DNA from 3 places in the Streptomyces sp. NPDC048671 genome. Region 1 is predicted to be linked to each of the others. Evidence: riboswitches for the same ligand, from Rfam matches in the RefSeq annotation. Region 1 holds a riboswitch; each other region holds the start of a gene.
What was found. A riboswitch is a leader RNA that binds a small molecule or an ion and turns the genes downstream of it on or off. The one in region 1 is predicted to bind cyclic di-AMP.

Region 1 (3,894 bases):
TCCCCATGGGCTCCGCGAACGGCAGACACCGTCGCCCTCGGCAGGCACCCGCGATCCTCGTCGCCGCAGGCGTGACCGGCTCGGCCATTGCCATCCCGCTGCTCGGCGCGGCAGGCGCGCACGCCGCCGACGCCTCGACCTGGGACCGGGTGGCGGAGTGCGAGAGCGGCGGCATGTGGAGTGCCGACCTCAGCAACGGCTACTACGGCGGCCTGCAGTTCTCGCAGGAGGTCTGGAAGTCCTACGGCGGCGAGTCCTACGCCCCGCGCGCGGACCTCGCCAGCCGCTCGCAGCAGATCGCCGTGGCGGAGAAGGTCCTGGACGACCAGGGGGCGAAGGCGTGGCCCAGTTGCGCGGTCATCTCCGGCCTCGCCGTGGACGGGTCCCTGCCGGGCGTCGATCCGGGCAGTACTCAGTCCGCCGACCCGGCCGAGAGCGCGGATCCGGCCGCGAGTGCCGATCCGTCAGAGAGCGCCGACCCGTCGGGCGACGCGTCCAAGGACGCGTCCAAGGGCGCGACGAAGACCCCGTCGGACGACGCCACGGCCGACACCGCTGACAAGGACCGTACGCCGGACGCCTCGGCCTCCCCGTCCGCCACGCCCTCGGCATCCGGCTCCTCCGGCGCGACCGACCCCTCGGGCGCCCCGGACGCTCCGGATGCCCCCGACGGGTCCTCCTCGGACGGGGAGACGGGCGGCAGGCACCGCGGCACGCCGGCCCCGGAGGGGGCCGGCGGCGACCGGGACGGAGGGCGGCACGCCTCGCGAGGTGAAGGTGACGCACGCGACAAGGGTGCACCGGCTGCTGACGGTACGTACACCGTCCGGCCGGGCGACAACCTCTGGGCGATTGCTGACGCACAGAAGCTGCCCGGCGGCTGGACCGAGCTGTACGAGGCCAACAAGGTGACGGTCGGTTCCGACCCGGACCTCATCCTTCCTGGCCAGAGCCTCGATCTCGGCGTGAAGGCCGGATGAGAACGGCCGCGGAAACGGTCTGATCAACAGCTGAAAACACCCAGAATTCAGGGTACTTAAGAGGCCTATGTCCCACTTTTGACTAAGTGAGACATGGGTCTCTTCGTGTGAACTGGCATGTCTTGTCCGGGAGCTCCCTCCGCATCCGTCCCGACCTGCGCAAACATATGTTTTTCAGATGCAAGTAAGAGCTGTTTATCCGGTATGTCCTTCTTTGAATGTGGGGGTTGGGTGTGTTTACGGTCGGAACCGCTCGCACCGCGGGCCCCGTCGATCGTCACGCCGAATCCTGCCGTCGGTCGAAGGGAACAGACGCGTAAAGCGCCGTAGGCAGGAGCGGGGGACCCAGGTAAGTGCCGGGCCCGATCGTCGCAAGACGCATCAGGACCGGCTTGGGGTTAAGTCGTGCGCTAGGACGTGCGACCGGGCAACTCACTTGGCCCGAACCCGACAGCTCACCTCGTAGGCGTCGGTGAGGAGAAGTCTCGATGCTGCTGAACAGCAAGGGCAACAAGCACCGCCGCCCGTCCAAGGCCGTCCGTTTCGCCACGCTCGCCGGTGTGACCGGTGCCGCGATCGCCGTGCCGCTGATGGGTGCCACCGGCGCCTCCGCGGCCTCCGTCTCCACGTGGGACGCGGTCGCCCAGTGCGAGTCCGGCGGCAACTGGTCCATCAACACCGGCAACGGCTACTACGGCGGTCTGCAGTTCTCGCAGTCCAGCTGGGCCGCCGCCGGCGGTACGCAGTACGCGGCCCGCGCCGACCTGGCCAGCAAGTCCCAGCAGATCGCTGTGGCCGAGAAGCTCCTCGACATGCAGGGACCGGGCGCCTGGGCCTGCGCCGGTGCCGGCAACCTGAGCAACGACGGTGTCGACCCGGGCGTCGACACCGGCTCCAAGACCGAGACCGCTCCGAAGCAGGAGTCGGCTCCGGCCCAGCAGGCCGAGCCGAAGAAGGCCGAGCGCACCGAGGCCCCCGCCACCAACCGCTCGGACCGCCCCGAGGCCGGGCAGAAGAAGACCGTCACCACCCCGACCGGCGAGAAGGTCAAGAAGGGTGACGGCGAGTACAAGGTCGTCACCGGCGACTCGCTGAGCCAGATCGCGGCCGACCACGACGTCAAGGGCGGCTGGGAGAAGCTGTTCGAGCTGAACAAGGACATCGTCAAGGACGCCGACATGATCTTCCCGGGTCAGCAGCTCCACCTGGTGAAGTAGTTCGGCACTCTCCTCGCCGAGCGCCCCGGCCCGGCCGCACCTCCCCCCGTGCGGCCGGGCCGGGGCTCACCGCTTTCCCGTGTTGATTGTTCAACTGTTGTAGTTACTGGCCAGTAAATTTCTGGCCGTTTGCCCTGCTGTGCCCGCTCTTGGGTCCTTTTTCGTCCCAGGGGACGGGCGCGCGGCCGACTGAGACGGCCGGGCCGGTTAGGCTCTTGTCGCAAGGCCAAAGTGACCCTGCACAACCAGCGTCATATCCCAGAAGGAGATGCCTCGTGCCGTCCATCGACGTCGTCGTAGCCCGGGAAATCCTCGACTCCCGGGGCAACCCCACGGTCGAGGTCGAGGTTGGCCTCGACGACGGCAGCACGGGTCGTGCTGCCGTTCCGTCCGGAGCCTCCACCGGTGCGTTCGAGGCCATTGAGCTTCGCGACGGTGACCCCAACCGCTACCACGGGAAGGGCGTCGAGAAGGCGGTCCTGGCCGTGATCGAGCAGATCGGCCCGGAGCTCGTCGGCTACGACGCGACCGAGCAGCGGCTGATCGACCAGGCCATGTTCGACCTGGACGCCACCGAGAACAAGGGCTCGCTCGGCGCCAACGCCATCCTCGGCGTCTCGCTCGCCGTCGCCCACGCCGCGTCCGAGGCCTCGGACCTGCCGCTGTTCCGCTACCTCGGTGGCCCGAACGCGCACCTGCTGCCCGTCCCGATGATGAACATCCTCAACGGTGGGTCGCACGCCGACTCCAACGTGGACATCCAGGAGTTCATGATCGCCCCGATCGGCGCGGAGTCCTTCTCCGAGGCCCTGCGCTGGGGCGCCGAGGTCTACCACACGCTGAAGAAGGTCCTGAAGACCAAGGGCCTGTCCACCGGTCTCGGTGACGAGGGCGGCTTCGCGCCGAACCTGGAGTCCAACCGCGCCGCGCTCGACCTCATCCTTGAGGCGATCAAGGAAGCCGGCTACGCCCCGGGCAAGGACATCGCGCTCGCGCTCGACGTCGCCGCGTCCGAGTTCTACAAGGACGGCAAGTACGAGTTCGAGGGCAAGTCCCGCTCGGCCGCCGAGATGACCGAGTACTACGAGGAGCTCGTCGACGCGTACCCGCTGGTCTCCATCGAGGACCCGCTGTACGAGGACGACTGGGCCGGCTGGAAGGTCATCACCGACAAGCTCGGCGCCAAGGTGCAGATCGTCGGCGACGACCTCTTCGTCACCAACCCGGAGCGCCTGGCCCGCGGCATCGAGGAGGGCTCCGCCAACGCCCTGCTTGTCAAGGTCAACCAGATCGGTTCGCTGACCGAGACCCTGGACGCCGTCGAGCTGGCCCAGCGCAACGGCTTCAAGTGCATGATGTCGCACCGTTCCGGCGAGACCGAGGACGTCACCATCGCCGACCTCGCGGTCGCCGTGAACTGCGGCCAGATCAAGACCGGCGCCCCGGCCCGCTCGGACCGTGTCGCCAAGTACAACCAGCTGCTGCGCATCGAGGAGATCCTCGACGACGCCGCGGTGTACGCGGGCCGCTCGGCGTTCCCCCGGTTCCGCTCCGCGAACTGACGAACCCGGCAGGGGCTGACCCGTACGGCAGGACTGACCCGTACGGCAGGGTCCGGCAAGCCCGACGGGGTCCAGCGCCCCGGCCTCCGTCCGTCCCCGCACTCGGTCCCGTACCGTGTGCGGGGACGGACGTGC
Region 2 (3,894 bases), on a different contig from region 1:
CAGGCGCACTGCGCGCGGGCACCTGGACCGCCACCGTCGCCGCCGGCGCCCACCTGTGGGCGGCCTCCTGGGGGGCCAACGACGGCACCTGGCCCGGCGCACCTGACCTCGGCGGCCACTACCCCGACTGGGCCGCCCATCAGTACACGTCCGTGGGCTCCACCGGCGGCGCGTCCCCCGTCGACCTCAGCCGCGCCCGCTCCTGGGCGTTCGACCTCACCGAGCCGACCGGCCCGCCGCCGTCCGGTGGTGGGCTGCCGAAGTCGTCGACGGAGCAGGATGGTGTCCCCGGTCCGGTGATGTGGCAGCGGACGCAGAACTGGCTGCGGATCGAGTCGGGTTACACCGGCCCGATCGACGGGGTCCCCGGAGCCAATACCTATGCCGCGCTCCAGCGGAACCTGCGGAACTGGGGCTACACCGGACCCATCGACGGGGTCCCCGGCACGAACACCTGGGCCGCTCTCCAACGACTCGCCGCCCAGAACGGCTACACCGGCCCCATCGACGGCGAGATGGGACCCAACTCCTGGCGCGGCTTCAGCCACTTCATCAACCAGGACCGCTGGAACTGACCCGCACTCCCGCAGGGCATCCGAGATGGAGTGAAGGCGTGGAAGCGGCGCACTCGCATCCCGTGGCCCTAGGCTGCGAGCCGACACCATCGCCACCGCCGCCATCACCGGCACCATCCCCGACTCAGGAGCGCGCAAGATGTTCGACCCCCTCCGGAAGCACCCGTATCCCGACGCGAATGGGCCGGACGAAGCGCCTGCCCCGCACGCGCTGCTCGCACCGCTGACCGGGTTCCTGGGCACCTGGACCGGGCAGGGCCGCGGTGAGTATCCGACGCTCGCCGAGGAGTTCCGGTACGCGCAGGAGGTGACCTTCAGTCACGACGGGCGGCCCTTCCTCCACTACGAGGCGCGCGCCTGGCTGATCGACGCGGAAGGCGCCCCGCTGCGGCCGTCGGCCCGGGAGAGCGGCTGGTGGCGGATGCAGCCGGACGGGCGCGTCGAGGCGCTGATCACCCAGCCCACCGGTATCGCCGAGATCCTGACCGGCCGTGCGGCCGACGGCGCGGCCGACCTCGCCACTCATCAGGTCGCTCTCGCTCCCACCGCCAAGGAGGTCAGCGCCACCCGTCGCCGCTACACCCTGACGGACGACGGCACGCTCGAATTCGTCCATGACCTCGCGGCCGTCGGCCAGCCGCTCCAGCACCACCTTTCGGCGCGGCTCCGACGCGAGGGCGGAAGTTAGGCCGTGTCCGCCGGCCCGTGTCGGGACGTCCCGCAACCGGGCCGTGAGCGTCCTCGGGCGCATCACGCCATAGTTCATCTATTTAGATCCATCATTAATGATGAACCGATCCGACCTTCCTGCCGGGGGTGGGCCCTGGCGGAGGTCGTCAAGATGTCCTGATTGAACCATTAATCTGATTCGCTACTAATTACTATCAAGGGTCCCTTTTTTGTCGCCCAAAGGTGATGAATGTTGAGCAAATCACCCTTTTCGGGCTCAGTGGTCAGCGTCACTCTTCCGGCCTCGGACGCGGGGCGTCCGGCTTCGGTTCCCTGTTGTGCCAAGAAAGTTGACTTCCTCGTGAAGGTCTGATGGTGAGCATTTCCTTTAATTGATCTTGCGAATCAATTGGGATCTCGAATTCAGGGCTTGTTTCGCTCGGTGTTTCTCGCTTACGGTCACCGTCAATCCGGATGGAACGCCGAATCCTGCCGCCGTCCGGTAACCCGACCCACTCACGTACGGCAGGAGCGGGGGACCCAGGTTTGCCGCCGGTCCGGTATCCGGAGCGGCTAGGGGTGAAGTCGCCATCACGTGCGGCCGGACATCTCCAGTCCGAACCCGACAGCTCACCTCGCAGGCGGCGGAGAGGAAAAGAGCCATGCCCATCATGGGTAAGCACCGTCGTTCCAAGTCCACCTCCCTGACCCGCGGTTTCATCGCCGTGAGCACGGGCGGAGCCGTTCTCGCGCTCCCCCTGATCGGGGCCGGATCGGCTTCTGCCGCACCGGCACACGCTGTCGTCGCAGAAAAGGCGGCGGCCCCGACTTCCCTTGCTGCCAAGGGAATTGCCGTCAGCAAGGCGGAGTCCACCGTCTATTCCGTGATCTCCGGTGATTCGCTTTCCAAGATCGCCCGTGGGTATTCGCTCAGCGGCGGCTGGGAGCAGCTCTACAAGGACAACCGGAGTGCGGTCGGTGGAAACCCCGATCTGATTCACCCGGGCCTCAAGCTGACCATCGGCGCCAAGTCCGCGGCCGTCGCGCCCAAGGCGGCCCCCACCGCCGAATCGAAGGCAAAGCCCGCGACCGAGTCCGAGCCCGCAGCTGAGTCCAAGCCCGCAGCCGAGCCTTCGGCCGAGTCCGCGGCCGACGCCTCGCAGTCGTCCGACCGGGCCGAGGGGACCGACCGTGCCGACCGTTCCCAGCGGACGGCCACGCCCATCGCGGAGGAGACCGCCGCCACCGCCCCGGCACAGGCCGCGACGGCGTACACCGCCGACCTCGACGGCTGGATCAAGGAGTCGCTGGCCGTGATGGCCCAGAACGGCATCCCCGGGAGCTACGACGGCATCTACCGCAACGTCATCCGCGAGTCCTCGGGCAACCCGCAGATCGTCAACAACTGGGACTCGAACGCCGCCGCCGGCACCCCGTCCAAGGGTCTCCTCCAGGTGATCCAGCCCACCTTCGACGCCTACCACGTGGCCGGTACCTCGATGGACATCCTCGACCCCGTCGCCAACATCACCGCGGCGTGCAACTACGCCGCGGCCACGTACGGCTCGATCGACAACGTCTTCGGGGCCTACTGACGGGCCTGCTGACATACCGCGCCTCCGCCCTCGGGAGGAGCCGGGCGCAGGGGTGGGAAGGAGCCGAGCGGCTCCTTCCCACCCCTTTGCGCCTGCCCCGGCCGCCCTCGCCAACCGGGTGGGCGATGGCACTATGAACCTTTCATCCCGCGCGCTACCCTCCGCCGCATGATTTCCACGGTGGTCTGGGGTACCGGCAATGTCGGCCGCGCGGCCATCCGCGCCGTCGAGGCCCATCCGGCCCTGAAGCTGGCGCACGTACTTGTTCATGATCCCGGCAAGGTGGGCCGCGACGCGGGCGACCTCGCCGGGACCGGCCGCGATCTGGGCGTCGCGGCGACCGACGACATCGACGCGGTGCTGGCCACCGCTCCCGGCGCGGTGGTGTACGCGGCCTCCGGGGACATCCGCCCCGACGAGGCGCTGGCCGACATCACCAGGGCCGTCCGGACGGGCGCGGTGGTCGTCACGCCCGCCCTGTACGCGCTCTACGACCAGCGGGGCGCCCCGCCGGAGCTGCGCGAACCGGTCCTGGCCGCCGTCGCCGACGGCGGCGGCTCGCTGTTCGTCTCCGGCGTCGACCCCGGCTGGGGCAACGACGTACTGCCCCTGCTGATCAGCGGACTCGGGACCACGGTCGACGTGATCCGCTGCCAGGAGATCTTCGACTACTCCACCTACGACCAGCCCGACTCGGTCCGCCACCTGATCGGCATGGGACACCCCATGGAGTACGAGCCGCTGATGCTCGCGGCCTCCGTCCCGACGATGGTGTGGGGCGGACAGATACGGCTGATGGCCAGGGCCCTGGGCGTGGAACTCGACGACATCCGCGAGACCATGGCCCGGCGGCCGCTGGAGACGACGGTGACCACCCGGACGATGGGCGAGTTCGAGGCGGGCACCCAGGGCGCGGTCCGCTTCGAGGTACAGGGCATCGTCGAGGGTGAGCCCCGCATCGTCATCGAGCACATCACCCGCATCCACCCGTCCTGCGCCCCGGACTGGCCGTCGCCGCCCGACGGCGCCGGTGCCCACCGCGTGATCATCGAGGG
Region 3 (3,894 bases), on a different contig from region 1:
GAAGCAGGCGGTCGCCAACCGCTGATCAGCAAAGAGTTTGCCTCGGAGGCAAGGAATTTGCCTCCGAGGAAAGTTCCTGGCCCAATGGAGGCATGAATCCTCCAGAAGGAGGGGTGGCCGACGAGCTGCCCGGCGTCGCGCCACGCCTGCGCGATCTGCGCCGCGGCCGCGGGCTCACCCTGGAGACCGCCGCCGAGCGCGCCGGGCTCTCGCCCGCCCATCTGTCCCGGCTCGAAACGGGCCGGCGGCAGCCCTCGCTGCCGATGCTGCTCGGACTTGCCAGGATCTACGGTACGACGGTCTCCGAACTGCTGGGCGAGATCCCACCGGAACGTGACGCGATCGTCCGGGCCCGGAAGTTCGAGGGGGCCGAGGCCGACGGCTGGATGTACCAGCAGGCCGGTGGTCCGGGCCGGGCGATGCAGGCGCTGCGTGTCCGGGTCCCGCACGGCGCGCAGGGCGACCTGGTGCGCGTCCACCCCGGTGAGGAGTGGCTGTACGTCCTGGCCGGGCACCTCAGGGTGACCCTCGGGGACACCGTGCACGACCTCGGCCCCGGCGACAGCGCGCACTTCGACTCGCTCACCCCGCACCGGATCGCGGCGCCGGAGCGCGAGGGCGTCGAGCTGCTCTTCGTCCACACCCTGCTGCAGAGCCCCGCCGCCGAGCTGTGCCTCGGCAGCGGAATCCACCGTCGCTGAGACGCCGTCCCCGCCACCGGCACGTCCGGTCGCCAGAGAGGACTGTCATGTCCGATTCCGAGAACTATGACCCGCTCAGCCCGGCCAAGCGCAAGGAGTCGTCCTCGCAGGAGAGCCGGATGCCGCGCGGGCTCGTCATCAGGCTGTTCGCCTATCTGGTGGCCGGGCACGTCATCGCGGGTTTCCTCTACCTGCTGTTCGCGGTGGGGATGCACAACCAGTAGCGGGGGACTCGGTGGCCCGGCCGGCCGGTCACGCGTCGTCGAGGAGCCGCTCGCGCAGCCGCTCCCGGGTCTCGGGGGTGATTTTCAGCCCCTCGGAGAGATAGCGGTCGGTGCCGCCCCAGGTCTCGTCGATCGTGGCGAAGGCGGCGGCGAGATATTCGCTGTGGGCGCCGAAGAGCGGGCTGAGGAGCTCCATCACCTCGGGCGACATCCCGGCCGCCGAGGTGTCGCTGCGGCGCACCCGGTAGCGGCGGTGGGTGTCGTTGGACTTGAGGTAGTCGGCCTCGACGGCCTCGCGCCCGACGCCGACCGCGAGCAGGGAGACCGCGATCGAGAGCCCCGCCCGGTCCTTGCCGGCCGCGCAGTGCATCAGGGCGGGGACGCTGTCCTCGGCCAGGGCGTGCAGCACGCGGCTGTGCTCGGCGGTGCGCTCCAGGATGATCGTCCGGTAGGAGGCGACCATGCGGTCGGTCCCCTTGCTGCCGTCGAGGAGGCCGCGCAGCTCGTCCGTGTTGCCGTCGCGCACCATCCGCCAGAACTCGGCGCCGTCCGCCGGGTCGGTGAGGGGGATGTTCACATTGCGTACGCCGGGCAGCTCGACGTCCAGTCCGTCCAGCTTGAGGTCTGCGGCATTGCGGAAGTCGAAGACGGTGTGGAGGCCGAGACCGCCCAGGAACGCGGCGTCCTCGGCGGTGGCGCCCGCCAGGTGACCGCTGCGGAAGAGCCGTCCGTACCGCACCCGGCGGCCGTCCGCGGTGGGCAGTCCGCCCACGTCACGGAAATTACGGACCCCCGCCAGCTCGGGTTCCGTCGACGGGGTCTGCGGCAGCTGCTGCGTCACGGTCACTCCTGGAGGCTCTGCCGCCGACGCGTGTCGCCGACGGGTCCACTCCCGTGACGATACGACATCGGATTCTCGGGCAATCGTCTCGGTGACGGCCCTGCACGGACTCCCGCGCGGGTCCCGGTCTGCGGCTCCGGCGCGAACGACAGACGCGACATGTCCGTATTGAGACTTTTAGCCGAACATGCCCTGCTTGTGCGGGAGATGATCGCCCTCTCGTGAGCGGGATCATATCCGTGACGGTGTGTGGCGGCGCCCCGGATGGGTAATCCGTGCGCCGCGCGGAAAGCCAAGATCCGTAATCCACGGAGTGTGACCGGAATTCCGCGCCGATATTCCGGAGGGGAAACCGGTGTGGAACCTGTGGCTTGTTTCCGCCGTCCCCACTCGCTTACGTTCGCTCTCAATCCGGATGGAACGCCTAATCCTGCCGCCGTCCGGAATTCGCACCCACTCACCGTGTGGCAGGAGCGGGGGAACCAGGTAAGCCGCCGACCGGAGCGATCCGGCCGGCTCGGGGTGAAGTCGCGCCAGCCGCGACCGGGCATCTCCAGCCCGAACCCGACAGCTCACCTCGTAGGCGCCGGAGAGGAAATTCTTCATGCCCATACCGGGTAAGCACCGCCGTCCGAAGTCCAGCACCATCGCCCGTGGCGTCGTCGTCGCGAGCGCCGGCGGAGCCGTCATCGCGCTTCCGCTGCTCGGCGCCACCGGTGCCAACGCCGCGGAGCAGGCCGCTCCCGCCACCGCGAACTCGGCCGCCGCCACGCACGCCGCCCCGGCCAAGCAGGTCGCGGAGAAGCAGGACGGCACCAAGACGTACTCCGTGGTCTCCGGCGACTACCTGTCGAAGATCGCCGCCGAGCACAAGCTCAAGGGCGGCTGGGAGAAGCTGTACCAGGACAACCGCAAGGTCGTCGGCGACGACCCGAGCCTGATCTTCCCGGGCATGAAGCTGACGCTCGGCGGCAAGGCCTGGGGCCACGCCTCGACCACCGGCTCGCACACCTCCGCGGGCGCCACCACCCCGTCGAAGGCCCCCTCCAAGGCTCCGGCCAAGACCGAGTCGAAGGCCCCCACGGCCTCCAACTCCGCGTCCTCCTCCAACGCCCAGGCGTCCAACGGGGCCTCGGCCCCGGCCGAGCAGAGCACCGGCTCCGGTTACGTCCACCCGGTTCCCGGCAACCACACCACCGCCTACCGCGCCTCCGGCGCCAGCTGGTCCAGCGGCAGCCACACCGGCATCGACTTCCCCGTGTCCACCGGCACCAGCGTGAAGGCGATCACCTCGGGCACCGTCGTCACCGCCGGCTGGGGCGGCGCGTACGGCAACGAGGTCGTCATCAAGCACGCCGACGGCCACTACTCGCAGTACGGCCACATGTCCTCGCTCTCCGTCTCGGCGGGCCAGACCGTGACCGCGGGCCAGCAGGTCGGCCTCTCGGGCGCCACCGGCAACGCGACCGGCCCGCACCTGCACTTCGAGATCCGCACGGGTCCGGCGTACGGCTCGGACGTCGACCCGATCGCCTACCTGGCGTCGCACGGGATCAACGTCTGATCCAGGCAGTACCGGTCCGGTGACCCGGACCGGAGCAATACATAGAGGGACGGTGCGTGGCGGCGCACCGTCCCTCTGCTTATTCCCCCTTTACCAAAACCTGACCGGGTGGTCTATCTCACCACCCGTCAAGCCCGTATTACGGTCGCGTAGGTCACATTCGACGGTGCAGGATATGCCCTTGTGGCAAACGATTCGAGAAACATCCGACAGAGCGTCATCAACCGGCAGGGCGCCATCGAGTCGTACGCGGCGATTGGCGACAGCTTCACCGAGGGAGTCGGCGATCTCGGCCCCGACGGGACATTCGTCGGCTGGGCTGACAGGTTCGCGGTCATCCTCGCGGACCAGCTCCCGGACCCCGGAACGGCACCGGGCATCACAGGCGCCGCGCACGGGAACTTCAGGTACGCCAATCTCGCCGTACGAGGACGTCTCCTCGACCAGATAGTCGAGGAGCAGGTGCCCCGCGCCAGAGAACTCGCCCCCGACCTGGTGAGCTTCTGCGCGGGCGGCAACGACATCATCCGGCCGGGCACCGACCCCGACGACGTCGCCGAGCGC

Region 2: another riboswitch for cyclic di-AMP. It lies ahead of ACZ6S6_RS32175 (transglycosylase SLT domain-containing protein); the one in region 1 lies ahead of ACZ6S6_RS13820 (transglycosylase family protein).
Region 3: another riboswitch for cyclic di-AMP. It lies ahead of ACZ6S6_RS05725 (M23 family metallopeptidase); the one in region 1 lies ahead of ACZ6S6_RS13820 (transglycosylase family protein).

The regions. Positions count from the first base shown of each region.
Region 1 is NZ_JBVJHB010000006.1:125,447-129,340, reverse strand. Features, by position in the region: gene ACZ6S6_RS13825 (transglycosylase family protein) at 6-980, shown strand; cyclic di-AMP (ydaO/yuaA leader) riboswitch at 1,293-1,464, shown strand; gene ACZ6S6_RS13820 (transglycosylase family protein) at 1,469-2,197, shown strand; gene eno (phosphopyruvate hydratase) at 2,473-3,759, shown strand.
Region 2 is NZ_JBVJHB010000019.1:52,346-56,239, forward strand. Features, by position in the region: gene ACZ6S6_RS32165 (GH25 family lysozyme) at 1-575, shown strand, start outside; gene ACZ6S6_RS32170 (heme-binding beta-barrel domain-containing protein) at 715-1,263, shown strand; cyclic di-AMP (ydaO/yuaA leader) riboswitch at 1,715-1,903, shown strand; gene ACZ6S6_RS32175 (transglycosylase SLT domain-containing protein) at 1,907-2,839, shown strand; gene ACZ6S6_RS32180 (NAD(P)H-dependent amine dehydrogenase family protein) at 3,008-3,894, shown strand, end outside.
Region 3 is NZ_JBVJHB010000002.1:289,344-293,237, reverse strand. Features, by position in the region: gene ACZ6S6_RS05745 (aspartate aminotransferase family protein) at 1-25, shown strand, start outside; gene ACZ6S6_RS05740 (helix-turn-helix domain-containing protein) at 93-701, shown strand; gene ACZ6S6_RS05735 (DUF6126 family protein) at 749-925, shown strand; gene ACZ6S6_RS05730 (tyrosine-protein phosphatase) at 954-1,766, opposite strand; cyclic di-AMP (ydaO/yuaA leader) riboswitch at 2,207-2,367, shown strand; gene ACZ6S6_RS05725 (M23 family metallopeptidase) at 2,371-3,330, shown strand; gene ACZ6S6_RS05720 (SGNH/GDSL hydrolase family protein) at 3,514-3,894, shown strand, end outside.